3 regions of the Bradyrhizobium algeriense genome follow, and region 3 is predicted to be linked to each of the others. Evidence: predicted binding sites of a transcription regulator. Region 3 holds the regulator's gene; each other region holds the start of a gene.
What was found. The regulator LexA, encoded in region 3, represses DNA repair genes until DNA is damaged. The targets are predictions, from matches to a motif close to TGTTCNNNNTGTGTTCNG.
Positions count from the first base shown of each region.

Region 1: V1286_RS25895 (PA0069 family radical SAM protein) is a predicted target of LexA. The motif match lies at 5,277-5,294, and genes of this name have one in related genera.
Region 2: V1286_RS32680 (helicase-related protein) is a predicted target of LexA. The motif match lies at 2,151-2,168, and genes of this name have one in related genera.

Region 1 covers NZ_JAZHRV010000001.1:5,356,855-5,367,378, forward strand. The annotation lists gene V1286_RS25870 (uracil-DNA glycosylase) at 1-363, shown strand, start outside; gene V1286_RS25875 (glycosyltransferase family 39 protein) at 409-1,917, opposite strand; gene V1286_RS25880 (ribonuclease HII) at 1,999-2,790, opposite strand; gene V1286_RS25885 (GNAT family N-acetyltransferase) at 2,849-3,520, opposite strand; gene V1286_RS25890 (VOC family protein) at 3,486-3,935, opposite strand; gene V1286_RS25895 (PA0069 family radical SAM protein) at 4,095-5,255, opposite strand; gene V1286_RS25900 (glycosyltransferase family protein) at 5,445-6,017, shown strand; gene V1286_RS25905 (bifunctional helix-turn-helix transcriptional regulator/GNAT family N-acetyltransferase) at 6,169-7,098, shown strand; gene moaB (molybdenum cofactor biosynthesis protein B) at 7,247-7,810, opposite strand; gene ypfJ (KPN_02809 family neutral zinc metallopeptidase) at 7,928-8,866, opposite strand; gene V1286_RS25920 (site-specific DNA-methyltransferase) at 9,146-10,279, shown strand; gene V1286_RS25925 (hypothetical protein) at 10,509-10,524, shown strand, end outside.
Region 2 covers NZ_JAZHRV010000001.1:6,773,076-6,783,599, reverse strand. The annotation lists gene rpmB (50S ribosomal protein L28) at 122-430, opposite strand; gene V1286_RS32685 (DUF3108 domain-containing protein) at 908-1,786, shown strand; gene V1286_RS32680 (helicase-related protein) at 2,371-5,847, shown strand; gene V1286_RS32675 (RNA-binding S4 domain-containing protein) at 5,860-6,129, shown strand; gene fdxA (ferredoxin FdxA) at 6,265-6,603, shown strand; gene V1286_RS32665 (CarD family transcriptional regulator) at 7,111-7,812, shown strand; partial or broken gene V1286_RS32660 (transposase domain-containing protein) at 8,060-8,319, shown strand; gene V1286_RS32655 (class I SAM-dependent methyltransferase) at 8,470-9,153, shown strand; gene V1286_RS32650 (hypothetical protein) at 9,165-9,392, opposite strand; gene V1286_RS32645 (hypothetical protein) at 9,749-10,135, shown strand; gene V1286_RS32640 (M48 family metalloprotease) at 10,224-10,524, opposite strand, start outside.
Region 3 covers NZ_JAZHRV010000001.1:3,390,648-3,401,171, forward strand. The annotation lists gene V1286_RS16710 (S41 family peptidase) at 176-1,510, opposite strand; gene V1286_RS16715 (GNAT family N-acetyltransferase) at 1,785-2,270, shown strand; gene V1286_RS16720 (NADH:flavin oxidoreductase/NADH oxidase) at 2,303-3,589, opposite strand; gene V1286_RS16725 (hypothetical protein) at 3,663-4,100, opposite strand; gene V1286_RS16730 (HAD family hydrolase) at 4,099-4,725, shown strand; gene V1286_RS16735 (molybdopterin molybdotransferase MoeA) at 4,839-6,050, shown strand; gene lexA (transcriptional repressor LexA) at 6,262-6,963, shown strand; gene V1286_RS16745 (hypothetical protein) at 7,188-7,616, shown strand; gene V1286_RS16750 (hypothetical protein) at 7,702-7,938, shown strand; gene V1286_RS16755 (ComEC/Rec2 family competence protein) at 8,044-10,338, opposite strand.

The DNA of each region.
Region 1 (10,524 bases), 2.0 Mb from region 3:
GACCGCAGCAAGGCCTATATCGCCAACGTGATCCCCTGGCGACCGCCCGGCAACCGGACGCCGACGCCGCAGGAAACGCAAATCTGCCTGCCGTTCATCCAGCGGCAGATCGAGCTCGTGAACCCGGACGTGCTGGTGACGCTCGGCAATCCCTCGACGCAAACGCTGCTGTCAACCCGCGAGGGCATCATGAGGACCCGCGGGAAATGGTTCGACTACGACACCGGCACCCGCACCATCCGCGCCATGGCGACGTTCCATCCGGCCTACCTGTTGCGGTCGCCCTCCTACAAGCGGATGTCGTGGCAGGATCTGCGCGCGATTGCAAAGGCACTTGAGCAGACAGTGTCTCCCTCATCTTGAGGAGCCCGCAAAGCGGGCGTCTCGAAGGATGGGCCGAGGGACCGACTACGGCGCCTTCGGCCGCACGATGGCCCAGCCGACGCGCAACAGCGGCTGGCGGCCGTTCACCATCCATTCGAAAGCGCGCGGCACTTCCGGCACCAGGCCCGGAAAGCGTTGCGCGATCTCGGGAGGCGGCGTGCCTGAGGTGTCGGAGGCGCGCCAGACCACGACGCCGCCGGTCTCGCTGAATTTCGCCGCCGACAGCCACGGCGTTCGTTCCGGCGTGGCGTCGAGCAACAGATGCGGGCGCCCGGCGCTCATCGCGATGAAACTCGCCAGTTGCGGATCGCCGGCTACCGCGCGCAGCCGCTGGTTGGTTCGCCGTTCGAAATTGTCGCCGAAGAAATGCGCAATCGCCTTCGCCGGCAACGCGGTCGGCACTTCGGCAGCGCCGGTCCACGGCAGAACAAACGCGGTCGCGATCACCGCGACAGCGGGAGCGGCGACCGCCGCGGCCCAGACCGTGCGCAACATGCGCTGACGCCGCAGGTGAATCAGATCGCCGGTCGCCACGATCACGGCAAGCCCCGACATTAGCAATGCAACGCCCGCGCCGCCCACGACGTGGTCGAAATTGAACAGCCCGGCCAGGAAACTTCCGAGCAGCGCCGGGGCGATGGCGAAGAAATAGACGAAGTCGCGCGCCAGCGGATCGACCGGCGGCCGATAGATGATCGGCGCTTCCCCGGCATTGCGGGCGAACCAGCCGGAATTGAGGATTGCCAGCAGCACGATGGCGGACATCGCCAGCGCCAGGCCGATGAGCAGCCCACCCCATTGCAGGACGCGCGCGCCAAGATCGGAGATCGCGGGCCATGGCGGCATGGCGAGTGCGTCGGCGCGGAGCAGCCAGATCAGATAGGGTAACACCAGGACGGCGATCACGAGCAGCGCATAGAGCGGGTCGAGCGACATCAAGACCCGCCGCCCCCGCACGGTGGCAACGGCAAATCCGGCGAGCAGCAGCAATATTCCGGGCGCGGCCGACGTCGTCAGCAGCAGCAGCCCGGCCTCGATCGACCAGGCGAACCACGCATTGCGCCGGTTCTGGCCGATCAATTGCCAGGAATGCAGCAAAAGCAGCGCCCACAGCGGGCGTGCCAGCACCAGCGGGCCGAACTCGACGCCGGGCGAGCTGAACGCCACCACCGTCAGCGAGAGCAGGACCGCGAGCACCGCCTGCTGCCCGCCGACGATCGCGCGGGCCAGTTGATAATAGACCCAGAAGGTGACGACGGCGCAGGCCTGCGCCAGCAGATAGACGCCGAACATGTTGTTGCCGGCGGCTCGGAAAGCAATGTCAGCGAGCCAGAACGCCAGCGGCGGACCGAGCCAGGTTCCGACCTGGTACTCCCGGCCGAAGGCCAGCACGGTCGCAAGGTCGCCGGGCGGACTCGGATAGAGCAGCATCGGCAGGATCAGCCAAAGCCCGGCCTGGGCCAGCACCACGATCCAGACCACCAGGCGCGGCCGGGCGCGGATCAGTTCGACAACGAGCGAGGTGAAGCGCATGAAACGTCCGAATGCCGGGCCGGGCAGCCCTGTCCCCCAGGGACGTTTGATAGAGCGCAGGAGCCGCCGAGGCAACCGGCCTCAGATCGTGACTGAAATCTCGGAAGTAATCTCTCCGTCCACGGCAAAGAGATCGGGTTCGACCGTCTCTTGGGCCGTCTCGGGGTAATGTTTCAGCCGCGCGGCGATCACCGGCGCGAAAAACCGGCGGTGGTGGATGCTCGGGCCTAACCGGTCCAGCGCCTCGCGATGTTCCGGCACGGCGTAGCCCTTGTGGGTTTCGAAGCCGTAGCCCGGGCAATCCAGCGCCAATGCGCACATCAGGCGGTCGCGCGTTACCTTGGCGATGATCGAGGCGGCTGCAATCGACATGACGATGCCGTCGCCGCCGATTACTGCATCGCAGTCGCAGGGCACGTCGATCTTGTCGCGGCCATCGACAAACACATGCTGCGGCATTTCGGGCAGCGCGCGCACGGCCCGCGCCAGCGCCCAGAGCGAGGCGCGCAGGATATTGTCGCGATCGATCCGCGCCGGCGAGGCAAAGGCGACCGCAAAGGACGATGTCGCGCAGATTTCCTCGAACAGTTCCTCGCGGCGCTCGGCGGTCAGCCGCTTGGAATCGTCGATCCCTTTGGGAATTCGCCTGGGGTCGAGCACGACGGCGGCCGCCACCACCGGACCTGCCAGCGGACCGCGGCCGGCCTCGTCGCAGCCGGCCACCGGCCAGACGCCACGCTTGATCAGCGCTCTTTCGCGGCGAAAGCTCGGCGGCGCGACTGCGATTACGCCCTTGAGCGGCTCGGCCTGTTCCATGCCAGCCTTCTTGTCGGTCTTTTTGGTGTTTTTCTTGGCGGACTTGTCCCGAATCATGCCGGGATCGTGCGAAAGCGCGCGCCCGGGCGCAACCGGAAACCCGGCACAATTCCCGTTATTCAGCGCGCCGCCGTTGCCACTCCGCGGCCTCAATCACATAAACGCTCCGACTTCCGCGTTCGGGATCCGCAATCGTCTCCTGATAGCGCATTCCGAGCTTCTCGAGCGCATGAATGGACGGTGCATTTCGCGGATCGACCAGCCCGAGCAATCTGCCGCATTTGAGTTGCTCGAACCCAAAGGCAAGCTGCGCCTCGCCGATTTCGGTTGCGATCCCCTTGCCCCATGCCCGGCGCGCAAGGACAAACCCGATCTCAAAATCGTCGGCTCCCAGCGCGTTGCATGGGGACAAGCCGGCAAAGCCGATGATATCGCCCGCGGGCTTTTCCATCAGAACCGCCATCCCCGTGAGGCTGACACCGAAGGTGAAGAACCTCCGGATGAAATCTTCGGCCGCGTCCCGTGCCATCGTCGCTCCGGAAAATGCAAAGCGCATGACATCGCTGTCGGCGAAGACCAGATTCTGCAGAGTAGATATATCCTCTTCGACCACAGCGCGCAGAATCAGGCGCGGCGTCGTCAAGATGACGAGCGGCTGCTTTTCCGATAGCGGTGCGGGCTTCTGGTTCATCAAGCTGCAATACCGCAACTTGCCGGCAGAGAGAAGCGGCGCGGCCATCGCATCGTGGGTTTTAATCCGGCAGATGAACCCGCCGGTCGTTGCCAACCTCGATGCCGGGCGCGACCACGACTTCCCAGGGATGGTTGTCGGGATCGCCGAAATAGCCGGAGTAACCGCCGTACTCGGTCTTGTGTGCGGACTTCAATAGCGACGCGCCGCAGGAGATGGCGAAATCCAGCACGATGTCGACCTCCTCGACGGAGCCGCAATTCCAGGCGAGCGTCGTTCCGCGAAAGGTTTTCGGCCGCGGCTGATCCGGCAGTGTGGCGTCACGGGCGAGTTGATCCCACGGGAAAAGCGCGATCAGCGTGCCGCCAGTGTCGAAGAAAGCGACCGCCTCGCCGGTTGCCTGCATTTTTCGGGCAAAGCCGAGCGCTTCGTAAAACGCGATACTGGCGCGCATGTCGGTTACGCCGAGCGTGATGACCGTGAACCGGGGGGTTGGCGCTTTGGTATTCATGCTACTCTCCTATCCGTCATTGCCTGCGACAAACGCGAAGCGTTTGCGCAAGGGAGCGTAAGCGACGAAGCAATCCATTGTTCCGTGGCGACATGGATTGCTTCCGCCTTCGCTCTTCGAGCTACGGCGGACAAGTCGCTTGCGCCCGAATGACGGCTTCTAGAACAAACTCAGTTGCTGTCCGCTTCGCTTCGGCTTGATGAAATGATCGGTCGTCAGCTTCGAGCGGCGCTTGTTGAGGCCGAGCTTTTCGCAAGCGATTTCGAACCGCCGCCCGATCATCCAGGCCATCGGGCCGGTACCCTTCATCCGCGTGCCCCATTGCGAGTCATAGTCGCGCCCGCCGCGCATGTCGCGGATCAGGGTGAAGACGTGACGGTAACGGTCGGGATAGTTCGCCATCAGCCATTCGCGAAACAGGTCGCGCACTTCCAGCGGCAGCCGCAGCAGCACGTAGCTTGCTTCCTTGACGCCGGCATGGGCTGCGGCATCGAGAATGCGTTCGATCTCGGAATCGTTCAGCGCGGGGATGACAGGCGCGACCATCACGGTCGCGGGAATGCCGGCCTCCGACAATTGCCGCAGCGCCTCCAGCCGCTTCGGCGGCATCGAGGCGCGCGGCTCCATGGTGCGCGCAAGCTTGGGATCGAGCGTGGTCACGGATATGGCGACCTTGGCCAGATTGCGCTTCGCCATCCGCTGCAGAATATCGATGTCGCGCGTCACCAGCGCCGATTTGGTGACGATGCCGACGGGATGGCCGGCGCGATCGAGCACTTCGAGAATGCCGCGCATGATTTTGTGCTCGCGCTCAATCGGCTGATACGGGTCGGTGTTGGTGCCGATCGCGATCATGCGCGGCTCGTAACCGGAGGCGGCCAGTTCCTTCTCGAGCAGTTCCGGCGCGTCCGGCTTGGCCAGCAGCTTGGATTCGAAATCGAGCCCGGGCGACAATCCGAGAAAGGCGTGGGTCGGCCGCGCGAAGCAGTAGACGCAGCCATGCTCACAGCCGCGATACGGATTAATAGAACGGTCGAACCCGATGTCGGGCGAGTCGTTACGGGTGATGACCTTGCGCGAGGTATCGAGCGATACCGTCGTCTTGAACGGCGGCAGTTCGTCCAGGCTCTGCCAGCCATCGTCGAAGGCGACCCGCGCCTCGGCCTCGAACCGGCCGCTATCGTTGGACTGCGCGCCGCGGCCACGCCGTCGCTGGCCTTCGATGGCGACCGCAAGCTCAGGAAAAGGTGTCGCACCCGCCGGCTCGGAGGGCGCCGTGACCGGCGGGTGCTTGAGGGCATGAGAGGATGCTCGGCTCATGAAGCGAACATAGCACGTCGTAAGAACAAATCAAGAACATCATCGACAACAATCACAACGAAGCGCAAACATCGGAAAAGGGTATTGGCGCCAGTGCCGCAAAAAGCTGCACGCAAGCGGCTGTTTTGATTGTGACAACATGATAACGGTGCGGCGTTTTTCCTCGTTTGAGTCACCGAAGCCTCATCCATGTTGAGCGTGATCATTCCAACCGAAGGGGTCGAGCAGCCCGCCGTCGCAACGCTGGCGGCGCTGGTGCCGGGAGCGGCAGCCGGCGTCATCCGCGAGGTGCTGCTGGTCGACAGGGCCGGCAACGGCGTGATCGAACGGGTGGCCGACGTCGCCGGGTGCCGCTTTCTCGGGTTTGAAGGAACACGCGCCGCGGCGCTGGCCGCAGGCGCGCGGGCGGCGCGCTCGCCATGGCTGATGTTCCTGCACGCCGGCGCGGTGCTCGACAATGGATGGATCGACGAGACCACGCAGTTCATCCAGAACGTATCGAGCAGCGACCGGCCGCGCGCCGGGGTCTTTCGCTATGCCCGCTCGCCCTATGCCGACACGCGGCTGCGCGACGGCTTCAAATTCGTCGCCCGCATGATTACCGGCCCGTCGGCGGAACAAGGCCTCCTGATCGCGCGCGACCATTATGAGCGGCTTGGCGGCTACCGGCCGGATTCGCGCCGTTCCGAGACGCGGCTGTTGCGCCAACTCGGCCGCTCGGCGCGCACCCAGTTGCGCAGCCGGATCATGGTCGTCGCCTAAAAGCGGTACACCGCAGGGCCCAGACACAAAATATCGAAAACAACCCCATGCAAAGTAGAACGGGGCTGGCGCGCCTCGCAGGACGCCTGCCAAATATATACTTGCCAAAGGCAATCATATATTTGACAATGGCAAATATCGAGGAAGCATCATGCCCCAACCGGATTCCGAACGGGACGTCGCGGCGGTTCGCGCCTTCAATCGCTTCTACACCCGCAAGCTCGGCGTGCTGGACCAGCAGCTCGTGAAAAGCCCGTTCTCGCTGAGCGAAGCCCGGGTGCTGTACGAGCTCGCCCACCGCGAAGATCTCTCAGCCAAGGAGATTGGCGCCGAACTGGGCCTCGATGCCGGCTATCTCAGCCGCATCGTGCAGAATTTCGATGAAACCGGGTTGATCAGCCGCGAACCGCTGCCGTCCGACCGCCGGCAATACCGGCTCGGATTGACCGCCAAGGGCCGTCAGGCGTTCGCCAAACTCGAGCGCAATACAAAGGACGACGTTGCGGCGATGCTTGCCGCGCTGACACGCGGCGGCAGGGAGCGCCTGATCGGGGCAATGACGGACATCGAGCGGCTGCTCGGTGATGGCAGTGTAGCGCCAAAGCCGGCGACGCTGCGCGAGCCGCGTCCCGGCGACATGGGATGGGTGGTGCAGAGCCACGGCGCGCTCTACGCCCGCGAATACGGCTGGGATTCCTCGTTCGAGGGGCTCGTCGCCGAGATCGCAGCCAAGTTCCTCAGCTCGTTCGACGCATCGCGGGAACGTTGCTGGATCGCCGAGATCGAGGGAGCGCAGGTCGGCTCGATATTTCTGGTGCGGCACACCGACGATATCGCCAAGCTGCGGCTCTTGCTGGTCGACCCGGCCGGGCGTGGCCAGGGGCTGGGCCATCGGCTGGTCGGCGAATGCATCGCGTTCGCGAAGGCCTGCGGCTATCGCCGGATCACGCTGTGGACCCAGAGCATTCTGGTTGCCGCCCGCAAAATCTATCACGAGGCCGGGTTCAAGCTGGTCGCCACCGAGCCGCACCGCAGTTTCGGTCAAGACCTGATCGGCGAAACCTGGGAACTCGAACTGTGAAGCCGCGGCGTCGCGATATCCCGCGGCGCGTCACGCCGGACCTCCTGGACTTTTACATCAAGCGCGCACATGGGTTGCGCGAAGAGTGGTATCGCAAGATGTGGCACGCGATCTGGTCGCGGCTGGTTTGGCCACGCTAGAATCTTCGTCAGGCCGACGCGCCTTGTGCTTTAGGCCGCCGCAAATGCTCGTCGAGCCGCGGCATGATCTCGACGAAATTGCAGGGACGCGTGCGGTAATCGAGCTGGGCGGCGAGGATGCCGTCCCACGCATCGCGGCAGGCGCCCGGCGATCCCGGCAGGCAGAAGATGAAGGTCGCACCCGCAACGCCGGCAGTGGCGCGGCTTTGCACCGTCGAGGTGCCGATCTTGGCGTGGCTCAGCATGTGGAAGGCGATGGAAAAGCCATCCATCCGCTTCTCGAACAGCGGCTCGACCGCCTCCGGCGTCACGTCGCGGCCGGTAAATCCAGTACCGCCGGTGGTGATGATGGCATCGACGCCCTCGTCGGCGATCCATCGCTTGATGATGACGCGGATCGCATCGATGTCGTCGACGATGATCTCGCGCGCGGCAAGCCGATGACCCGCCGCCGTCAGCCGCTCCGCCAGCGTGGTGCCGGATTTGTCATCGGCCAGCGTGCGGGTGTCGGAGACCGTCAGCACCGCGATGTTGAGCGGCACGAATTGTTTTGATTCATCGATGGAGGACATGACCGCCTCTTCCCGTCGTGCCCGGGCTTGTCCCAGGCATCCACGTTTTCGATTTAAGACTATAGACGTGGATGGCCGGGACAAGCCCGGCCATGACGAATACTTTTCCAGCTTAAGCTACAAAGCGCCTTGGGCAAACGTGTTGCAGGCCTGCACCGTGCCCTGCTGGTAGCCGGTCATGAACCATTGCTTGCGCTGTGCCGCGGAGCCGTGGGTGAAGCTGTCCGGCACCACCCTGCCCGTCGACTGTCGCTGCAGCGTATCGTCGCCGATCGCGGTTGCTGTTTTCAATGCCGCGTCGATGTCGCCGGCTTCGACGAAGCCCGGACGTTTCTTTTCCTCGCGGTTGACCCAGACGCCGGAAAGACAATCCGCCTGCAGTTCGACCTTGACCTGCAGCGCGTTGGCTTCCGCCTTGCTGCCGGCCTGCTGCTGCAGCCGCTGCACCCGCGGCAGGATGCCGAGCAGGTTCTGGATGTGATGTCCCGCTTCATGGGCGATGATATAGGCTGTCGTGAATTTGCAGGTGCTGCCCGAACAGCCGCGAAAGCGCGTCTCGACTTCGCGGAAGAAACCGGTGTCGAGGAAGATCTGCTTGTCCGGCGGGCAGTAGAACGGTCCCATCGCCGACTGCGCCATGCCGCAGCGGCCGCCATTGGTGGCGTTGCGAAACAGCACGATGCGCGGTCCCGTGTAATTCTGTCCGCTGGACTGGAAGATCTCGCTCCAGCGGTCATCGATCTCGCCAAGAATGCCGGCGATCATGCTGCCGACTTCGTCTTTCGGCGCGCCGGTCTTGGCCGGCCCCGACCGGCGATCGGTCTGGTAGGTCGGCGCCTGGTTGCCGCCGGTCAGGATTTCGGCGCCGCCGATCAGGATGCGCGGATCGATTCCGAAAGCATAGCCGACCAGGCCGAGCACGATGATGGTGCCGATGCCGAGCCCGCCGCCGCCCATCGGCAGACCAAAACCGCCACCACCGCCACCCATTCCGCCGCCGCTATCATCGCGACGGTCTTCAATGTCGTCGCTGCGGCGGAAATCATCGTAACGCATGGCGGTATTTCCTCATCCCCGGCTGTTTGCTCGAATACGCAACGCGGCAATCACGTAAAATTTCCATTCCATTAATCAATAGCCCGCCCGGCAAAAACTGCCTAGTGCGCGAGCGGCCGCAATCTCTGCTGGTAATGTAATCGGCAGACTCTCTTCCGCATTCTCTGTCGGCAACAGACTTGGTTAAGTCGATTTTTACTTTGCGGGGTCAATGTATCGCCAGTCGGTTGTTTAGTCCCGCGTCGCCGACAGCGTCGCCTGAGTCAGAGTAATTGAGTCATGGTAGTGTCGCGTCGCGGGGCGTCTGCAAGGGCGCCCCGCACTAAATTTGAGTCTGAGTCCAGCGCTCGCATCGTCGTCGGCGATTGCGTCGCCGAGATGTCGAAGCTTCCGGCTGGTTCCGTCGATCTGGTGTTCGCAGATCCGCCGTATAACCTGCAGCTGAAGGGCGACCTCAAGCGCCCCGATGAATCCCATGTCGATGCCGTCAACAACGATTGGGACAAGTTCTCATCGTTCGCGGCGTATGACGATTTCACCCGCGCCTGGCTGCTGGCCTGTCGCCGGATCATGAAACCGTCGGCAACGCTGTGGGTGATCGGTTCCTATCACAACATTTTCCGCGTCGGCGCGATCATGCAGGACCTCGGCTTCTGGGTCCTCAACGATATCGTCTGGCGCAAGACCAATCCGATGCCGAATTTCCGCGGCCGCCGCTTCACCAATGCCCATGAAACCATGATCTGGGCGGCGCGCGACGAGAAGGCCAAGGGCTATACGTTCAATTACGAAGCCCTGAAGGCCGCCAACGAGGACGTGCAGGCGCGTTCCGACTGGCTGATCCCGCTCTGCACCGGCGAAGAGCGTCTCAAGGGCGCCGACGGCAAGAAAGTGCATCCGACCCAGAAGCCCGAGGGCCTCCTGGCGCGCGTGCTGCTGTCGTCGTCGAAACCCGGCGACCTCGTGATCGATCCCTTCAACGGCACCGGCACGACCGGCGCCGTGGCAAAACGTCTCGGCCGCCGCTACATCGGCTTCGAGCGCGACAAGACCTATGCGAAAGCGGCCGAGGAGCGCATCGCGGCGGTCGAACCGCTGCCCGACGCGACGCTGGCGCCGTTCATGACCGCGCGCGACGCCCCCCGCGTGGCGTTCTCCGAACTGATCGAGCGCGGCATGATTCCGCCCGGCACCAAGCTGGTCGACTCCAAGAAGCGCCATGGCGCACTGGTTCGCGCCGACGGCGCCATCATGCTCGGCGACAAGGTCGGCTCGATCCACCGCATCGGCGCGGTCGCGCAAGGCTCCGGCGCCTGCAACGGCTGGACGTTCTGGCATGTCGAAACCAAGAGCGGCCTGAGGTTGATCGACGAACTGCGCGCCGAAATCCGCTCGGGGATGGCGGCGGGCTGAGCGGCTTCGCCGCAGGACACCTGCGGCGTGTCGCGGCAGGACGCGCCAAAGCACCGCACCGTGCAGACGACCGCGGCTATGCCGCGAAATGCGGCCTGCCTACCCCCTGCGCAACCACCCCGATCAGCCGGCATGGCAGGCCTGTCAGGCACGCGGGTGGTCACGCGCCTTTTCGTCCCTATTTGAGCGGATACCTGCTATATTCATTATCCCAAATGAGATTACTGCCATGCGCACGCGAGGCT
Region 2 (10,524 bases), 3.4 Mb from region 3:
CGTGGATGGCCGGGCCAAGCCCGGCCATGACGAATCGCGAGTGAGGGGAGTGCTCAACCAAAAGCGGCCGAGTCTTTCGACCCGGCCGCTTCAAACTCTGATCCGCCGATGTAGCTAAAACTCAGCTCGCCTTCTTCACGAACACCGGCTTGCCGACCTTCTTCTCGATCGCGCGCTTGAGATCCAGCGCGCGGGGGGAGAGCACGTCGGCCTTGGCCTTGATCAAATACGCATCGAGGCCGCCATTGTGGTCGACGCTCTTGAGCGCATTGGTCGAGACGCGCAGGCGCACGTTGCGGGCGAGGGCGTCCGAGATGAAGGTGACGTTGACCAGGTTCGGCAGGAAGCGCCGCTTGGTCTTGATGTTCGAGTGGCTCACCTTGTGGCCCACCTGGGGGCCCTTGGCCGTCAGTTCGCAGCGCCGGGACATTGCAAAATCCTCTTCCATCCCCGCCATAGGCAAGCGCATCTCGCGGCTGCGCGGGGGTCCAAAATCGCGTCCATTTCCAGGAACTGCGGTCGTATAGGGGGAGATCGCCATCCGGTCAAGGTTTTTGGGCGGCGGGAGCTCCGTTCCGGGGCCCAAGTCCCTTGTTTTGACGCGTTTTCTTCACGCGAGGCGGAAGTCCACCGAGGGACCCAAGTCCGGGGCAGGCCCCGTTTGAAAACGCCATGCTCAGAATCAGCCGGTTTCCAAGGGGTTCCAGCCACTTAAGGGATCATATAAAGGGCGCAATCCCCGCCGACACCATGGCTTTCGTTAAGTAGGCCTTTGGCCTTCCGCAAAAGAGGCGGGCGGCGACGAGAGGTCTGATAGGCGTGGTTTTTGCCAAACCTTGCGCGTTGATTGCCGGATATGTCTGCCTACATGAACATCAGCTCGCGCCGATCCCGGGACAATCCATTCGTGACCGCCAAATGCGCCGTTTCGCACCCCCCAAGGCTCGCCTCAAGAAGGCTCGCCTCAAGGCTCGTTTTTGGCCTGTGCGCCGCCGCGTGCCTCTGGCTCGCGCCGCAGGCGGCTTCCGCGCAGGGGCGGCTGGATGCGCAGTATGAGGCGACGCTGGCGGGCATTCCGGTCGGCAAGGGGGCCTGGACCATCGAAATCGGCGACGACACGTTTTCGGCCGCCGCCCAGGGCGGCACCGCAGGCCTCCTGAAGGCGTTTTCCGGCGGCACGGGCTCGGGCGCCAGCCAGGGCCGGGTCGTCAACGGCGCGCTGGTCGCGAATGCCTATACCGCCACCACCACGACGCAGAAGAAGTCCGAAACCATCCGCCTCGTGCTGACCAACGGCAATGTGAAGGATTTTTCGATCGATCCGGCGCCGCCGGTCGATCCGGACCGCATCGTCGTCACCGACGCGCACCGCAAGAACGTACTCGATCCCATGACCGGCTCGATGCTGCGCGTGCCGGGGAATGGCGAGGTGCTGAGCCCGGATTCCTGCCGCACCGGCGCGGGGATCTTCGACGGGCGCATGCGCTACGACCTCAAGCTCGATTACAAGCGCATGGAAACAGTGAAGGCCGAGCGGGGCTATCACGGGCCGGCGCTGGTCTGCGCCATCTACTTCACGCCGGTCGCGGGCTACATCCCCGATCGCCCCGTGATCAAATATCTCGCCACCGAACGCAAAATCGAGATCGCCTTCGTGCCGATCGCGGGAACCCGCGTCCTGGTTCCATTCCGCATGACGATTCCGACGCCGTTCGGCCTGGCGATGCTGGAGGCGACGTCGTTCGTGACGACGGCAGCGCCGCCGAGGGTGGCGAAGACGAATTGAGCCTGGAAGCGGCGCGCGCCCTTTCTTCCTTCTCCCCTTGTGGGAGAAGGTGGCGCGAAGCGCCGGATGAGGGGTTCTCTCCACGGGCGGGACTCGCGGAGAGAACCCCTCACCCGTCTCAATCGCGCTTTTGCGCGATTGATCCACCCTCTCCCACAAGGGGAGAGGGGGACACCGAGCCCGCGGGAATCCTGTTGACTCTTACCCCATTCTGATTCGACTCCGGTCTTTAAGAATTTCACCCTCACACCGCCGCTTGTGGAGCCCGTGTAAACTTGATCTAGTGCCGCCCCGGGCGGGTCAGCGCGAGATGTTGCGGTGAACGTATCGGGTTTCGGGAGGAGTCAGCGATTCGGGCGCGTTTCGTTCCAGACTCGTTCCAGAGCTTAAGCCGCGACCGCATCGCCGTCGCAAAGTGAAACAGAATCGGCGGGATGGCGCCGAGGAACCAGAAGGGCTTCCTGTCATTGCGAGGAGCGTAGCGACGAAGCAATCCATTCCTCCGCTTGCCGCGCTATGGATTGCTTCGCTTCGCTCGCAATGACGGCTCAAGCGCCGGCACTTAATAGAAACACCTGCACATAATGGCTTTCTCACCTTCCACGTTCGCGACCGATCGCGCGCCAGGCGCCGGCGTTACCGCCGTGCTCGGGCCGACCAACACCGGCAAGACGCATCTGGCGATCGAGCGGATGCTGGGGCATTCCTCCGGCGTGATCGGCCTGCCGCTGCGGCTGCTCGCGCGCGAGGTCTACAACAAGATCGCCGATCGGGCGGGCGTAGACAGCGTGGCGCTCGTCACCGGCGAGGAGAAGATCAAGCCGAAGAACCCGCGCTACTGGGTCTCCACCGTCGAGGCGATGCCGCGCGATCTCGATGTGAGTTTTCTCGCCGTCGATGAAATCCAGATCGCGGCCGATCTCGAGCGTGGGCATGTGTTCACCGACCGCATCCTGCATCGCCGCGGCCGCGACGAGACGCTGCTGCTGGGCGCCGCCACCATGCGCCCGATCATCGAACGGCTGTTGCCGGGCGCCTCCATCATCACCCGGCCGCGGCTGTCGCAACTCGAATTCGCCGGCGACCGCAAGATCACGCGCCAGCCGCGACGCACCGCGATCGTCGCGTTCTCGGCCGATGAAGTCTATGCGATTGCCGAACTGATCCGCCGGCAGCATGGCGGCTCTGCCGTCGTATTGGGCTCGCTCTCGCCCCGCACACGCAATGCGCAGGTGGCGATGTTTCAGAACGGCGACGTCGATTATCTCGTCGCGACTGACGCCGTCGGCATGGGGCTCAACCTCGATGTCGATCATGTGGCGTTTGCGTCAGACCGCAAATACGACGGCTATCAGTTCCGAAGGCTCAACCCGTCCGAGTTCGCGCAGATCGCGGGCCGCGCCGGACGCGCCACGCGCAACGGCACCTTCGGCACCACGGGGCGCTGCGCGCCGTTCGAGCCGGAGCTGGTGAACGCGCTGCAGAACCACACGTTCGACAGCGTCAAAATGCTGCAGTGGCGGAATTCAAAACTGGATTTCGCCTCGCTCGGCGCGCTGCAGGTGTCGCTGGCGCTGCCGCCGGGGCATGAGGCCTTGACCCGCGCGCCGATTGCCGAGGATCAGCGCGTGCTCGATCATGCGGCGCGCGACGGCGAGGTGAGGGACATGGCCCACGGCGCGGCCGCCGTGGAACGGCTGTGGGACGCCTGCCAGATCCCGGATTACCGCCGGCTGGCGCCCGCGGCCCACGCTGAGCTCGTGACCACGCTTTATGCATTCCTGATGAAAAGGGGCCGCATACCTGACGCATGGTTCGCCGCCCAGGTCGACCAGGCCGACCGCGTCACCGGCGATATCGACACGCTGTCGGGCCGGATCGCGCAAATCCGCACCTGGACCTTCGTCGCCAACCGCCCGGACTGGCTATCCGACCCCGACCACTGGCAGGGGATCACGCGGGAGGTCGAAAATAAATTATCCGATGCGCTGCATGAACGGCTTACGGAGCGTTTCGTTGACCGGCGGACCAGTGTATTGATGCGCCGCCTGCGGGAGAACTCAGTTTTGAATACGGAAATTGGCAAGACCGGCGAAGTGATTGTGGAAGGCCACGCGATCGGCCGGCTCGATGGATTTACCTTTGCACCCGATGCGGCGGAAGCCGGCTCGGACGCCAAGGCGTTGCAGGCGGCAGCCCAACAGGTGCTCGCCAGCGAGATCGACGCGCGCGCCACAAAACTTGCCGCAGCGCCCGACGATCAGTTCGTGCTGACGTCAGATGGCACCATCCGCTGGACTGGAGATGCCGTCGCAAAGCTCGTCGCGGCCGACGACGCGCTGCATCCGCGATTGCGCATCATTGCCGACGATCGCCTGTCAGGGGCGCCGCGCGAGGCCGTGCAGGCGCGGCTCGATCTGTGGCTGAAGACGCATATCGAAAAGCTGCTGGGGCCGCTGTTCGGGCTGTCGAAGGCCGAGGACATCACCGGCATCGGGCGCGGCATCGCGTTCCAATTGGTCGAGGCGCTCGGCGTGCTGGAGCGCGCAAAAATTTCCGCCGAGATGAAGGATCTCGACCAGGCCTCGCGCGCCACTTTGCGCAAATACGGCGTGCGCTTCGGCGCCTATCACATCTATTTCCCCGGGTTGCTCAAGCCTGCGGCGCGCGCGCTGGCGTCGCTGCTGTGGGCCGAGAAGCAGGACAATGTCGATATGTCCGCGCTCTCTGGCGCGCAGCATCTGGCGAGCTCGGGCCGCACCTCGTTCCCGGTCGACAAGGCGCTGCATCGGGATGCCTATCGCGTGCTCGGCTATCGCCAGTGCGGCGAGCGCGCGGTGCGCGTCGATATCCTGGAGCGGCTCGCCGATCTCATTCGCCCCGCGCTGGCCTGGCGCGAGACGTCGCCCGGCGAAAAGCCGACCGGCGCGTTCGATGGCCGCGGCTTTGTGGTGACGCAGGCGATGACCTCGCTGACAGGATCCGCCGGCGAGGATTTTGCTTCGATCCTGCGCGCGCTCGGCTACCGCATGGACAAGCGCCCGCCATTGCCGCCGAAGCCAGCGCCGGTGGAAGTGGTCGAGACCGTCTCCACTGAGGCAACGCCGGTCGAGGCGAGTGCCGAGGCAATCGCAGAGACACCGGCTGAAGAAGTCGCAGCCGATCTGCCGATGTCAGGCGATCCCGCGCCGTCGGCATCGCTGCTGCCCAACGTCACGCTGGTACCCGTCGCGAGCGAAGAGCCTGCCGCGCCGGTCGAGGCCGCACCCGAACCTGCCGAGACCACGCCGGCGGAAGCCGCGATCGCGGACGCGCCCCCGGAACAGGAGGCGGAGCCGACGATCAGCGCCGCCGAAGCTGCGGCCGAGCCCGCCACCGCGAGCGAAGCGCCTGCCGAAAGCGCTCCCGCTGAAGCCGCTCCCGCGGAGGCCGTAGCCGCGGAAGCCTTGGAAGCCAAGCCTGAAACGAAATCTGAGACGCCGGCCGAGCCTGCGCTCATCGAAGTCTGGCGGCCCGGTGGCCGTTCCGACGAGCGCCGTCCGCATCACGACCGCAACCGCCAGCGCCATCACGGCCGCCCGGCCGAAGGCGCGCCAGCCGTGGCTAGAGAAGGCGGCGAGGACGCGCCGCGCGAGCAGCGTCATCGGCGCGGTCGCCGCAATGACTTCCGCAAGCCGCGCGAGGGCGCGCCGGCCGATGCTACCGCTGCGCCCGCGACTGAGGGCGCACCGGCGACTGAAGTGCGCGAGCAGACGCGTCAGGACCGTCCGCCCCGCGAGCGTTTTGAAGGCAAGGGCCGCGACGGCGATCGCCGCGACAAATTCGATCGCAACAAGGGCGACCGCAACAAGGGTGGTGATCGCAACAAGGGCGAGCGCGGCGGCCGCGATTTCGGCGGACGCGACAAGGGCGGCCGTGACAAGCGCGACCAAGGACCATCGCACCGTCAGTGGGCGACCAGCGCGGCGCCGCGCGAGCGTGACCGCCCGGTCGATCCCAATTCGCCATTTGCAAAACTGGCGGCGCTGAAGGAACAGCTCGCCGGCAATCGCAAGGAATAGTCGAGCAGATATTTGGAGCGGCAGCGTCTCGATAAGTGGCTGTGGCACGCGCGGGTGGTGAAGGCCCGCACCTCCGCTGCCGCGCTCGTCGAAGCCGGTCACGTCCGCATCAACGGCGTGCGTGAGAAGGCGCCGGGACATTCCGTTAAGCTCGGCGACGTGCTCACCATCGCGCTCGATCGCACCGTGCGCGTTCTCAAGGTGGCCGGATTTTCCGAGCGGCGCGGCGATGCTACGGCCGCGCGCGTGCTCTACGATGATTTGCAGAATGACAAAGAGTGACTATGTGCACAGAGCTGGCGGCGAGGCCTGAAAACGGCGGTTTGAAGCACGCCGCTTCCCTTGCGGCAGCGGACCGCATGCGCTACGCAAACCCCGGAAAACTGATCCGTTTCGGAGCCTTGTTCGGAGCCCTGGATGACTTACGTCGTCACTGAAGCCTGCATCAAATGCAAATATACCGACTGCGTTGAGGTCTGCCCCGTCGACTGCTTCTACGAGGGCGAGAACATGCTGGTCATCCATCCCGACGAATGCATCGACTGCGGCGTCTGCGAACCCGAATGTCCCGCCGACGCCATCAAGCCGGACACCGAGCCCGGTCTGGAGAAGTGGCTCGAGGTCAACACCGAGTACGCCAAGAGCTGGCCCAACATCACCCAGAAGAAGGAAGCGCCGACGGACGCGAAAGAATTCGAGGGTGTGGAGGGCAAGTTCGAGAAATATTTTTCCAAGGAACCCGGTAGCGGCGACTAGGCTGTGGATAAGTTAAGGGCTCGTTGAGCCTGTTTTCGCCCCCAATCTGAACCGAACCAGCGTTGCTGATTTAACCCTGTTATTGGACTTATGGCGGATACGGCCCCGTAAAGGCCCGGAACCCGGCGTAAATCATTGATTTTTGCGGAAAATGTGCTATATTGGGCACATTACAAGCCGATCCTGGCCATGTGTAGCTTGTGGCCCCGGTGGGTTCCCGTAAAACATCGAACAGGGGCGTGGCAGTTCCGCGCGCAGGCTGTGTCACAGAAAACGCGTAAAAAGAGTGCTTCCAAGACCACGAAAAAAGCCGCTCCGGCCAGCCGCAGCGCAACCAAAGGCCGTGCCAAGGCGACTGTAAAGGTCGCAAGGAAGGTTGCGGCCACAAAGTCCTCAAAGAACAAAAGAAGCGCAATGCCAGAAAAGACTGCCAAGACTGTCGCGAAAGCGGCGGGTTCGAAGACCCCTGCGTCCAAAGTTGCTGCCAAAGCTCCTGTGAAGACCCCTGTGAAGGCTGCGCCCCCGAAGGCCGCCATTGCTGCGCCGAAGGCTCCCGCCAAGCCGGCTGCCGCCGCCGCGCCGCGCGTCGAGGAGCCGAAGAAGGTCGTGACCCAGCGTCAGGGCTTCAAGGCCAATGAATTCGTGGTCTATCCCGCCCACGGCGTCGGCCAGATCCTGGCCATCGAGGAGCAGGAGATCGCGGGCGCCAAGCTCGAGCTGTTCGTGATCAATTTCATGAAGGACAAGATGACGCTCCGCGTGCCGACCGCCAAGGTCGCCAATGTCGGCATGCGCAAGCTGTCCGAGCCGGCGCTGGTCAAGAAGGCGCTGGAGACGCTCAAGGGCCGTGCGCGCGTCAAGCGGACCATGTGGTCGCGCCGGGCGCAGGAATACGAAGCGAAGATCAATTCGGGCGACATCGTCGCGATCGCCGAAGTGGTCCGCGATCTCTACCGTTCGGAATCGCAGCCCGAGCAGTCCTACAGCGAACGCCAGCTGTATGAAGCAGCCCTCGATCGCCTGTCGCGCGAAATCGCCGTCGTCCAGCATTCGACGGAGACCGAAGCGGTGAAGGAAATCGAAAGCCAGCTCGCCAAGAGCCCGCGCCGCGGCGCCAAGGCTGAAGCGACCGAGGCTGACGGCGAAGCCGACGAGGCCGATGTCGAGGCTGACGGCGACGACGCTGCCGTAGCGGACGAAGCCGCCTGAAAGGGTTCGACGGATTGAGATAAAAGCCCGGTCGAAAGACCGGGCTTTTTGTTTGCGTTGCGGGAGAAACCGCGGGAGGGGCGGGCTCTCAACACATCCAATCGGTGGAGGCCGCCTCGCAGGTAAGGCACGGTATTGAGAACTGTCCTTATGGACGGTGATAAGCGCAGTGCCCAAGTCGGGCGGCCTGAGGCGGTCGAGATGTTCGGCGGCGTCGCTGGTCCGGAGATGAGAAGCTCAAGATTGTCGTGGAGGGCTTGCAGGCGCCGCGCCAAGTTGCGGCGCTGGCTCCGACGAGGGCGGCCGCCGCGCCGCAATCATGTACACCCCTATCGCCACAGCCAAGCTCAACGACATCAATCCACAGACTTGGCTCGCTGACGTGCTGGCTCGCCTGCTGGATCCCCCCTCAAGCGCGTTCACGACCTCTGGCCGTGGAACCTGGCTTCTTCAGAACGCCGTCCACGCTGCATAAGCGCAGTCAGCCATCCGTCCAATGTAACTTAGCCGGGGCCGCCGCGGGGTACACATGCGGATCATCCGGCCATGCACATCGACCAAATAGCTGCTGCCGACAGACACCGTGCCAGCCCGCGACGATTGTCTGAGGAGCAACTATAATGGCTGAGATCCAAGTCATATCCTGTGGGTGAGCATGTGAGCAAAGAGACCGCCGTTGACCACGTGACGCAGAACATGGAGACGTACAACAGAATCGCTGAGCACTACCACGTGACTGCGACGCCTGGGCTTCGCGCCTGGAAGGAAGAATCAATGCGGCGTTTCGCGGCCTTTCTGCCGGGAGCCCATGTTGTCGTCCCAGGCTGTGGGGATGGCCGTGACTCACGGTTCCTGGCATCCCTGGCCTTACAGGTCACTTCATTCGACCTGTCCGACGCTATGCTGCGAATTGCACGAGAACGAGATCCTTCGGGGACTTATCTCAAGCTCGATTTCCGCGATATGGCGAACCTTCGCGGGCCGTTCGACGGCATATGGGCCAGTGGCTGCTTGTACCATCTCACCAAAGCAGAGTTCGTGCGGTGCGTAACGACGTGCAGATCTTTGTTGTCAAAAGCTGGGGTGCTGTACGTGAGCATGAAAGAGGGACAAGGCGAACGTTATGAAGAGATTCTCGGGCCTCGCTACCCTGGAGGCGCAGAGGCCAGAGCCCTTCTTCAAGGTAGACGCTTCTACGCCTACTATGAACGCGACGAGCTTCTCAAAGCACTCGACGGCTTCGCCTTGCTTGCCGAACAGCGTGTGGAACCCGCCGAACGTGGGTTTGAGTTGTGGTTGCGCAAGATTGGCGAGGCTGCCGCCCAGTCTAGACAAGTTTAACTTCGGTCACTTCAAGGAACGGCGCGCGATATCTGCCGCCGCTTGCGCGGACGAGCCGGTTCCGCCGAAGTCAGGGCAGGCCCACCAATGGCCGCAACAGGAGCGTGACGCTCGCGACCAGCACGCAGCAACTGCTCGACAATATGAAAAGAAGAAAGTTTTCCATGCTGCAATCCCTTTGCCGCGATTCCTTTTTTGTTGGGAAGCCGACGTTTGAGCCCGCGATCCGTTCCGGTCATTTTTGCGGAGTACATTTGCAGTAAAGGCGGGCCGACTTCCGGTTCCGCGATGGAACTCGACGCGATCTCGCTGTTGGCTATCGCTCTACTTGAGGCAGGGCAATTGGAACCCGAGGCTGACGGCGACCTGACAATGCCGATGTGAATGCTGGTTTGCTCACCTGCCCGGATTGTCTTCGACTTCGCGCATGCGTGCCGCGGCGGACAAGTCGCTTGCGTCAGCAGTGGTCGGGAACTTTCGCCTCAACCTGTCGCGCCGCCGTTCTCTCGGAATGTGGTCAGATTTCCGGCCTCTTGTGACCAAATTTAAAAGTGAGTCTGGCATTTCACATCCAATTGAACCGCAGGGGTGTTCGATGAAGACTCAAATTCCGCTGGTCTTTTTCGCCGCTTGCATTGCTGCTCTCGCGCCGATCGGCATGCCGACTGTGCAGGCGAAAGCGCAGATCAAAGAATGCAGCGTCAAGCCGGCGTCAAATGCACGAGGGCATTGGTCCTGGCGCCTCATCGACGGACGAAAATGCTGGTACGCCGGCAAGGCCGTGATCCCGAAATCCTCATTGCGGTGGGCCGCTGTGGCGCCCGCGCAAGCCAAGGTCGATGTGAGGCCCGTCGTTGTCGCTGCTACGCCCGTGGTTGTCGCCGCAGAGAGACGTAGCGACCCCATGGATGCACAGGCGCGAATGGTCGACGCCGACAATACGTTTGAGGCGCGGTGGCGAGCGCGTGTAAGCAGCGAGTAGGTGAGGCCGTAGCGAATTTGATGTTCGCTTCTTTAGATGCGTAGCCCGGATGAGCCACCGGGCTACGTTCTGTCGGAGTGCCCGCGCCTCAATCCACCACGATCTTCACGCGATCCCTTGGCTTGACCTGGGCGTGCTGGTCGAGGCCGTTGAGGATGCGGAAGCGTTCGGTCGGGCGGTCGACGCCGGTCATGCGGTGGGAGAGGGATTCGACGGTATCGCCGGGCTGCACGGTGATGACCTTGATGCGCAGGGGGCGCGCGGCCTGGATTTCTTCGAGCGTCAGGCGGCGGAAAGAATTCACCGTCTCGCGCGCATTGCGCTCGCTCTCGGTGTTGCGCTGCTTGGCGGCGAAGATGAAGCGGTAGACATCGCTGCCGTAGCGCAGC
Region 3 (10,524 bases):
GGCTTCAGGCGTGCCGCCGAAGGGCATCGGCATGATGTCGTAGCCGGGGCAGACGAAAGCCAGTAGCCCGCATGAACGCAGCGGCATGCGGGATAGACCAGAGCCCCGGATATCGCGGAGCCTGTCATCAGGCTACGCAGGCAATTCCGAAAGCGTTATTAGCGCCGGGCTGCCGCTAGTTCGGCACCGCCCGCTTCGCCGCCGTCGGCGCATTCGCGTTCACCGTCACCCCGCGCAGCAGGTTGAACGCGGCGTTCAGCGCCTTGTCGTCCTTGTCGTTCGGCGGAACCCAGGCTTGCGAGCCGGCCTGCTCGGCGCCATCTGCCGCAAGATGGCCGCGCATCGAGGCTTCGCCCTTTAACTCGGAGCGGTTCTTGAGTTCATCCGGCACCTCCTGCAGCACTTCGACGTCGGGCGCGATGCCCTGGGCCTGGATCGAGCGGCCCGAGGGGGTGAAGTAGCGCGCGGTGGTCAGCGCCAGCGCGCCGTTGCCGGCGCCGAGCGGGATGATAGTCTGCACCGAGCCCTTGCCGAAGGTGCGCGTGCCGATCAGGGTGGCGCGCTTGTGGTCGCGCAAGGCGCCGGCCACGATCTCGGACGCGGAAGCCGAGCCGCCATTGATCAGCACGACCAGCGGCTTGCCCTTGGTGATGTCGCCGCCGCGCGCGGTGAAGCGCTGGGTTTCCTCCGAAGTTCTGCCGCGCGTCGAAACCACCTCGCCCCTTGTCATGAAGGCGCTCGACACGGAAACGGCTTGGTCGAGCAATCCGCCGGGATTGTTGCGGAGGTCTATGACATAGCCCGCAAGCTTGTCGGCGGGGATCTCCTTCGAAATGCTTGCGATGGCCTTTTTCAGGCCGTCGGTGGTCTGCTCGTTGAAGCGGGTGATCCTGATGTAGCCGATATCGCCGCTGTCGGTCTTGTAGCGGACCGGCCGCACCCGGATGATCTCGCGCACGATGGCAATATCGATCGGCGCGGCGGAACCCTTGCGCGCGACCTTCAGCCGGATCTTGCTGTTGGCGGGGCCCTTCATCCGGCTCACCGCCTGTTCCAGCGTCATGCCCTGAATCTGCTCGTCATCGATCTGGGTGATCACGTCGCCCGACAGAATGCCGGCCTTCGCCGCGGGAGTCTCGTCGATCGGCGTCACCACCTTGACGAGGCCGTCTTCCATCGTGACCTCGATGCCGAGCCCGCCGAACTCGCCATGGGTGGTCTCCTGCATGTCGCTCCAGCCCTTCTCATTCATGTAGCGCGAATGAGGATCGAGCGCGGAGATCATGCCGTTGATGGCGCCTTCCATCAGCTTGGAATCGTCGGGCTTCTCGACGTAGCTGGTCTTGATCCGCTCGAACACGTTGCCGAACAAATTGAGCTGGGTGTAGGCGTCGGAACGGGCCGCGGCCTTTGCCGCCGCCACCAGACTGGCCCCCTGCGGTCCCGTCACGAGAAGAGTCAGACACGCGCCCGTCACCGTGCCGAGAAGAAAGGCAAAATTCCTGCGCATTATAGGGCGTCCCTTATTCTTTTGTGCGGACGCCCACGATTCCCGTGAATCGGCGCCCCTGTCCCGGCACCGCCAACTCACAATGGCTTTTTGGTCGGATCAAGGCACGTCGACCCGGGGCGATACGGCCTTCGAGGCCTTATCGGCTCCGAAATGATCTGAAACCCTGAAAAAAGGAAAATTTTCTCATTGGGAGTGGACGACAATTTGCTGAGTTTCCTGTCGAATGTAGGATGGGCCGAGCCGGGTTCCGCAGGGTTCGAAGGGGGCAACCATGGGCGACAAAGATGAAGTGCAGATCGAACCTGCGCTGACCGCGACCGACGAGGTGCGCTCACTTGTCGGTGAGTTGGAGGCCGTGCTCTCTGCGGAGTATTCGCCTGAGCAGCGGCATGGATTGACGCTCGATGCGATCTTTCAACCACACGTCCGATTCTTCCTCGCAAGATTACACGGAGCGGCGGTGGGCTGCGGCGGCGTCTCCCTCTTTCCCGATTTCGCGGAGGTCAAGCGCATGTACGTGCGGCACACCGCACGGGGACAGGGAGTTGCAGACGCTATCCTGGCCCGCATCGAAGCGGAGGTCCGTCGTGCCGGGATCTCCATGTTGCGTCTGGAGACGGGAGACCGGCAGATCGCGGCGATGCGGCTCTATGTGCGAATGGGGTTCCGGGAGTGTCCGGCGTTCGGCGCCTACGCAATGATGGCACCGCAATCCATTGCGAGCAGTGTGTTCTTCGAGAAGCGGATCGGCGCGTAGCCAAGTTTAATCTACCGACATCCGGGATTCTCTTACTTCCCCCAATACCCGCATATCGCGAATCCTGTCATCACTGCGCGAGCGCAATTGCGCTCGTCGTCGGGCGCGCATTCGCGCGACCCGGTGGCCCCCTGCGGGCTACGGATTCGGTCGCCTAATCGGCTTCCTGCAGCCCGTTTTGCCAGGGTGGAGGGCCGGGTTCCAAAACCGCGCTTGGCGCGGGTGCCCAGCCAGTAGCCGAATTGCGGCGGAACGTTGCGGAATGGGCCCTCGACGCCGAGCTTGAGCGCGGCGTCCATCGGCCAATTGGGATTGTTGAGGATTTCCCGCCCCACCGCGATCAGATCAGCCTGGCGCTCGCGCAGGATCTGCTCGGCCTGGTCGCCGTGGATGATGAGGCCGACCGCCATCGTCATGATGTCGGCATGGCGTTTCACATATTCAGACAGCGGCACTTGGTAGCTGTATTTGATTTCCTTGCCCAGGATCGGCGCCATCTCGGTGATGCCGCCGGACGAGCAGTCGATGACGTCGACGCCTTTCACCTTGAGGATCTTTGCCAGCCGCGCGCTCTGCTCCGGTCCCCATCCGGCATTGTCCTCGACCGAGAGGCGGACGAACAGCGGCTTGTGGTCCGGCCAATGCGTACGCACCGCTTCAGTGATTTCGGTGATGAAACGCATGCGATTGGCTTCGGAGCCGCCATATTCGTCGCTGCGCTGGTTCGACCGCTCCGACAGGAACTGATGCACGAGATAGCCGTGCGCGCCGTGCAGCTCCAGCACGTCAAAACCCGCTTCGTGCGCGCGCCACGCAGCACTGCCCCAGGCCTGCACCAGGTCTTTCACCTCGCCCCGAGCCAGCGCCTTCGGCACCGGCCATTTCTCGCTATGGGCGATGGCGCTCGGCGCCACCGGCTGCCAGGCGTCCCAATCCTCGATTTCGGGCGTCCGCTGCAGCGGGCGATCGCCCTCCCAGGGCCGGGTCGCGCGCGCCTTGCGGCCGGAATGGCCGAGCTGAATGCCGGCGACCGAATTCTGCTGCCTGATGAATTTGGCGAGGCGGCCGAGCGGTTCGACAAAGCCGTCGTCCCAGATGCCGAGATCGCCGACCGTGCCACAGCCGCGCCGCTCGACCTTGGTCGATTCCACGACCACGAGGCCGGCGCCGCCGGCGGCGAATTTGCCCGCGTTCATCAGGTGCCAGTCGGTCGGAAAACCCTTCTGGGCCGAATATTGATGCATCGGCGGCACCACGATGCGATTCTTCAGCGTAACGCCGCGGATCGTCATCGGGGAAAACAGCAGCGTTTCCGTCATCCGTCGTTTCCTCGCACCCGGACATCATTGTCCCGGCATCGCACCTGGAAGTGCCGGCGCCGGGAAGTGTCTTCTACTTTGCGGCGCCGTCGGCAGATTTGGCTTTCGGCTTGGCCGGCGACGCCTTGGCAGTATCTTTGGCCGCCGCTTTCGGCGGCGCGCTGTCGCTGCGCATGGTTCCCCAGGGGTCGGTGCTCTTCTGCTCCGGGATATTGCCGAGCGAGCGCTTGTAGGCCCTTTCGGCGTCCCTTTCGGCCGCTTTTTCGGTTGCCGACTTTTCCTTGTCGGTCTCACCGTATCTGGGAATAGGATTCTGAGCCCAGACGGGCCCGGTCAGCGCGGCGATCACACATGTAGCGCCCAAAATTCTGCCCAGGATTTTCATGCCACCAGCACTCCCTTTTTCGCGCCAAGGCTTAGCACAGCTCCGGCACCGGCTTAAACGCCGGATCGGGCCGAATTCAGTCCAGCCCGTTGCCCATGGCTGACCAGTTTTGTAAACGATGGCCATGAATTTGCCGCCAGCGCCCTCCTCCGTCGACGTGTTGCTGTTCGACCTCGGCCGTGTCGTGCTCGACATCAGCTTCGATCAGGTGATGGCGAAATGGGCAGGGCACGCGGGCTGCGAGCCCGCCGACCTCGCCAGGCGCTTTGTCGTCAACGACAGTTTCAAGCATCACGAGATCGGCCGGATCGACGACGCGGCGTTCTTTGCGAGCCTGCGCCAGTCGCTCGGCATCGGCCTCACCGACGCGCAGTTCCTGGAAGGCTGGAACGCGATCTTCACCGGCGAGATGCCGGGAATTGCGCCGCTGCTGGCCGGCGCAGCACAACGCCTGCCGCTTTATGCTTTTTCCAACACCAATCCGGCCCATGTCGCGCATTTCTCGCAGGCCTATGGCGACGTGCTCAGCCATTTCCGCGAGATATTCCTGTCATCGAGCATCGGTTTGCGCAAACCCGACGCGGAAGCCTATGATCATGTGGTAAAAGCGATCGGTGTGCCGGCGTCGCGGATCCTGTTCTTCGACGACTCGGCCGCCAATATCGAAGGTGCGCGGGCGCGCGGCCTTTGTGCCATCCACGTGACATCGACGGATGACGTGGCAAGGGCGCTGACCGCACTTGAGATCTAGAGCGGCATGACGTTTCTTTGAACCGTCATCCCGCTCTATCCCTTTGATTTGAGCGTGATCTATTCGGAAAACCGGTGTCCACTTTTCCGGATCATGCTGCTGGAGGTCTGCCCGTGGCCTTGATGCCTGTCGCCGATGCGCTTGCCGCAATCCTTGCCGGCGCCGAACCGTTGCCCGAAGAGATGGTCGCGCTCGACGATGCCTGGCATCGCGTGCTGGCGCGCGACGTCGCGGCACGGCGCACGCAGCCGCCGCAGGCGATGTCGGCGATGGACGGCTATGCGGTGCGCGCGGCCGATGCCGCCGATCTTTCGGTGCGGCTGAAGGTGATCGGCGAGGTCGCCGCCGGCCGCCCGTTCGAGCGGAAGGTAGGCCAAGGCGAAGCGATGAGGATCTTCACCGGCGGCGTGATCCCTGACGGCGCTGATGCCGTCATCATCCAGGAAGACACGGCCATCGACGGCGATCACATCGCCATCACCGAAGCCGCCGTTCGAGGGCGGCATATCCGCCCCGCCGGCGTCGATTTCCGTGAGGGCGATGTGCTGCTCACGCGCGGGCGCCGCCTCACCGACCGCGATTTGTCACTCGCCGCCGGCATGAACTATCCGGAGCTTGCGGTGCACCGCCGCCCGAAAGTCGCAGTGCTCGCCACCGGCGACGAGCTGGTGATGCCGGGCGCTACCCCCGGCCCAGGCCAGATCGTCTATTCCAACGGCTACGGGATCCGAGCACTGGCGCGGGCGGCGGGCGCCGAGGTCGTCGATCTCGGGATCGCCGCCGATACGGTCGATGCCACCGCGCAAGGCATCCGCCGTGCGCGCGAGGCAAACGCGGATATCCTGATCACCATGGGCGGCGCCTCGGTCGGCGACCACGACCTCGTCAAGCGGTCGCTGGAGGCCGAGGGGACGGCCATGATGTTCTGGCGCATCGCGATGCGGCCGGGCAAGCCGATGATGCACGGCAGGCTGGGCACGATGCGGGTGATCGGCCTGCCCGGCAATCCCGTCTCCTCCTATGTCTGCGGCTTCCTGTTTCTGGTGCCGTTGATTCGTGCATTATCGGGCCGCGACGCCGTCCATCATCGGCGCGAAAGCGCCCTGCTGGGCCACGATCTCGCTGCCAACGACCAGCGTGAAGACTATCTTCGGGCCCGCCTCGAAGCGCGCGAAGACGGCACGCTGATCGCGGTGCCGGTCAGTCACCAGGACTCATCGCTATTGGGGAATCTCGCTGCGGCACGGGCACTTGTGATACGTCCGCCGTTCGCGCCGGCTGCCGCGAAGGGTTCGCGTTGCGAGCTGCTCCGGCTGCCGGAATGACGCCTGAACGGCGCCTTTGAGGGTGTCTTCAGCCGAAGCCGCAATGCGTTCACCTGAAATTAAGTGGTTGCGGAACACATATCGAACATATAGTGTCCGTTCATGATTTGTTTCGACTGCTAGTGTCTATGGTTGGGAGTTTTGGGGACTCCCGCGATGGACCCTGGAGATTCGGGACCGAAAGACTGTACCAACCGGGGGAATGCTCGCGATGCTTACGCGCAAACAGTATGAACTTCTGCGTTTCATCAATGAACGGCTGAAGGAAGCCGGCGTACCGCCCTCCTTCGACGAGATGAAGGATGCGCTCGATCTGCGCTCGAAATCCGGAATTCACCGCCTCATTACGGCGCTGGAGGAGCGCGGCTTCATCCGCCGCCTGCCCAACCGCGCCCGCGCCATCGAAGTCATCAAGCTGCCGGAGCTGGCTGCCGCCGGCAACGGCCGCCGCGGCTTCACGCCGAGCGTCATCGAAGGCACGCTCGGCAAACGCCCCGTAAGCGCGCCGGCCAGCGAGGACGACGGCAACCGCCCGGTCGCCGTGCCCGTGATGGGCCGGATCGCCGCCGGTACGCCGATCGAGGCGCTGCAGACCCGCAGCCACACCATCAGCGTGCCGCCCGACATGCTCGGCTCCGGCGAGCATTACGCGCTCGAAGTGCGCGGCGATTCCATGGTGGACGCCGGCATTCTCGACGGCGACATGGCACTGATCCAGCGCAACGAAACCGCCGACACCGGCGACATCGTGGTGGCGCTGATCGACGAGGAGGAAGCCACGCTAAAACGCTTCCGCCGCCGTGGCGCCTCGATCGCGCTGGAGCCCGCCAACGCTGCCTATGAAGTGCGCATCCTGCCGCCGAACCGGGTCCGGATTCAGGGCAAGCTGATCGGTCTGTACCGGAAGTATTGAATGGTCGGGTTACCGACAGGACTGCGACGGCCCCGGCCTTCGGCCGAGGTTTTTTGTGGGGCGTGGGGAACTAACCTGCGTTATCGCGTTTGTGATTTAAGCGCAGTGCGTCCGTCGCAGAAATGCCCAGAAACAAGAAAAGGCTCTGCGCCAAGTCTACTCTGATAGAGGCCTGTGCCTCCTTCAAGACACGGGTCAGCTATCTCAAATGAGGGAGCCATCCGATGTGTGACTATAGCCTGCATGCTGTGGCAACGCGACCGGCCCAGGTCGGCGAGACGCTGATCACCACCACATTCCGCGGTACATCGACCCGCGGCTTTGCGTCGGAACGCGAGCCCGCAGTGGCGGTCTGCATGCTTCCCGGCACCGAACTGGCGTTCACCGAGGACGTCAGATACGACAACCGATGGATCTGGACGCGAACCACCGACTGGCGGGTCGGCAAGTTCAACCAGATTGAACCCGAAGTGTCCGATCGCCATCATGACGCGATCGAATTTCCTGACGGAAGCCATGTGCTGGTGACGCAGCTTTGCGAAGGCCAGCGCGCGACCGTGCTGCAATTGCCGGTGACCGAGGGCGAACGGTCGGCGAAGGCAAAGGAAGCGGTGACGGAGGCGCCTCGGGCCGGATCCATCGTGACCGGATAAACGACGCACATGCGATCCGCCGGTTTCAGGCCGGCGGATCGTGGTGATATGGTTTTGTGAGAAACTGGGCGCCGAGGGGCAGTCGGTGGTCAACAAGGTTACATGGCAAAAAGCCGGTCGCGTCACGGAGCCCGGACGGTACATGTTCCGGTACGGCTGGCTGACTATCACGGCCGAAGATCTCGCGATCTGGCGGCAATTCCCCGAGGCGTCGTTCACGCTGGTCAACCTGCCGTCGACCCCCGACGCGCCGGAGGAATTCCACCTCGGCGCATTCGAAATACCGGCCACTCCCTCAAGTCCCCCGCTCGACGAGCACTGAAATTCATCTAGAGCCCTGGGGTTAGATTTTTTGATTTGACGCGTTTTCTTGACGCGAACCGGTCTCCTCCCCGGATCAAGTCCGGGGCAGGCTTTCGCTGGAGCTCTACTCCTCCGCCTGAAGGTCGGCCTCGGCCGGCGTGGCGTCGACCGCGCGCGGCACGACGCGTGGCGCAAGCACGGTGGCGTCTGCCTCGCTCTCGTCGGCGATGGCCGGCGACCACGGGCGATCGATCCCCCTGGGTTTTGCCGCCTCGACGACAAATCCCTCACGGCCTCGCCGCAACGCCATCGCGCCCTGCCGCCGCAGCCGGTCGGCATCGATGACCGAAGCCGCGCATGAAGCGGGCACCTGCCGCAGCGTCACAATGAGCGCCGCGCGCTCGCAATCGTCCGCCAGCGCCTCGGGCTTGTGCGCCTGCGCGACCAGGCCGCCGGCGGCGGATTGCATCACGCAGCCAAGGTCGTCGCATGAAACACCTGCGGTGAGCGATGCATCGGCCGCTGTGCGTGCGTCCGCATCCGCCGCCAGCCACTCCTTCAGCAGGAAGGCATCCCGGGAGCCCTTCACCGCATGCATCAGATGCAGCCTTCCATCCTGGCCGCGGACGCCGACATTGCGGCCGTCGGCGGAGACCAGAATATCCGGCTGCGGCACCCTCGCCGCCCACAGCGCCGCCGATAGCACCAGCGCCGCGCCCGACCAGCGCAGCGGCGTGCGCAGCAGGCCGAGCAGAATGATGCCGAGGCTCGCCGCAATCAGCGGGCCGATGCCGAACGCCGGCACCCGGCCGACCGCGCCGGGCAACGCCGCGACCCATTGGGTCACCGCGATCATCCAGTCGATGCCGACGCCCATGATCGCCCAGAACAGCCGGTCGAAGCCGAACGGCATCGCGACGAGGCCGAGCAGGCCCGCCGGCATCACGACCGCGGAGACGACCGGCATCGCCGCGAGATTGGCCAGCACGCCATAAGGCGTGACGCGGTGGAAGTGAAAGGCCGCATAGGGCATGGTCGCGAGCCCCGCCACCAATGAGGCCAGCAACAACATCGTGAGTTCGCGACCGCCCCACAGCGCCGCCCGCGCGGTTGCGGTGTTGTCCGGCGCCGCGAACAGGCGCGGCATGCCGATCTGCACCAACGCCACCAGGCCCAGCGTGGCGGCAAAAGACATTTGAAAACTCGGATGCACCAGTGCTTCCGGTGCCACCGTCAGCACGATCAGGGCCGCGACCGCGAGCGTGCGAAACGTGATCGCCCGGCGATCGACCATGACCGCGATCAGCACCACGGCCGTCATGAAGAAGGAGCGCTGCGTCGCCACTTCCGCCCCCGACAGCAGCAGATAGAACGCGGCGGCCGCAAGCGCCGCCACTGCCGACCATTTCTTGATGGCGTAACCGACCGTGAGCGTTGGAAACAGCGCCAGCAGCGCCCGCACCGCGAAGAACACGACGCCGGCGACGACGGCCATGTGATAGCCGGAGATCGAAAGCACGTGGCCGAGGCCTGAGATGAACATCGCGTCGTTCACCGGCGGCGAGATCGCGTCGCGCCGCCCGGTCAACAGCGCGGTGGCGATCGCGCGCTTGTCGCCCTCCAGCGTCGTCCTGATCCGCGCGTCGATCGTGTCGCGCAGGCCCTGCATCAACGCCGAGTAGCGCAGGCGCAGCCCACCGCCGGTGGCGGGCGCCTCCGCGGTCTTGATCGCGCCCATCACGAAGCCGGAGGCACCGATGCCGGCGAAGAACATGTCGCGGCTGAAATCGTAGCTGCCCGGCCGCACCGGCGTGAGCGGCGGCAACAGCCGCGCCTTCAACTCGACAAAGCTGCCGACCGCGGGCGCCGTGCCCTTCTTCACCGACAGCCGCACGCGTTCGAGCCTGGTCGTCCCGCGCGCGCTCTCCATGGTGACGACGCGCAGGACAAAACGGTCGGTGCGTTCGCGGATGTCGCGGGTTTCGACGAAGCCCGTCAGCGACACCGAAAACATCGGCCGCGCCAGCACGCCATGCGCGACCCGCGCCGTCTTCCACGTCGCGATCGCAAAGCCCGCCGCGACGGCTGCGACCATCACCGCGATCGGAAAGAATTTTTGCCGGCGCAGCAGAATCGCCACCGCACATAGCGCGATGGCCACGACGGCGGCGACTGAGAGCACCGGCTCATGGTCGGCGGCGAAGTAAAAGGCGATGCCGGTGCCGAACGCGACGGGCACCCAGGGCAGCAGGCGGCCGGCGCCAGCCTCGGCGCGAGCCCATACGCGCAGGGTTTCGATAAGCGGCGGCCAGAAAGCGGGACGCGACGGCAGGAGGCCGCCGATAGGCGCCGCCGCGCGCGGCGGCCAGGTCCCGGCATAGCCCCGCTTCCGGCCCGAAATGTCGCCCTGCTCCGCCACCCCGGTCTACACCTTACGATCCCGTGGAGATCACAAGACTACCGGACGGTGTATTGCGGCCGCAGCGGAACGGATGCAGAAACCTGAGGAAATGGGCCGCGACACCCACGGGACCTCTCCCGACTGATTTTCCGCCAAAAGATAATTCGATCGCGTGGAAAACCACCGTTAGGTCAGCCCAACTGC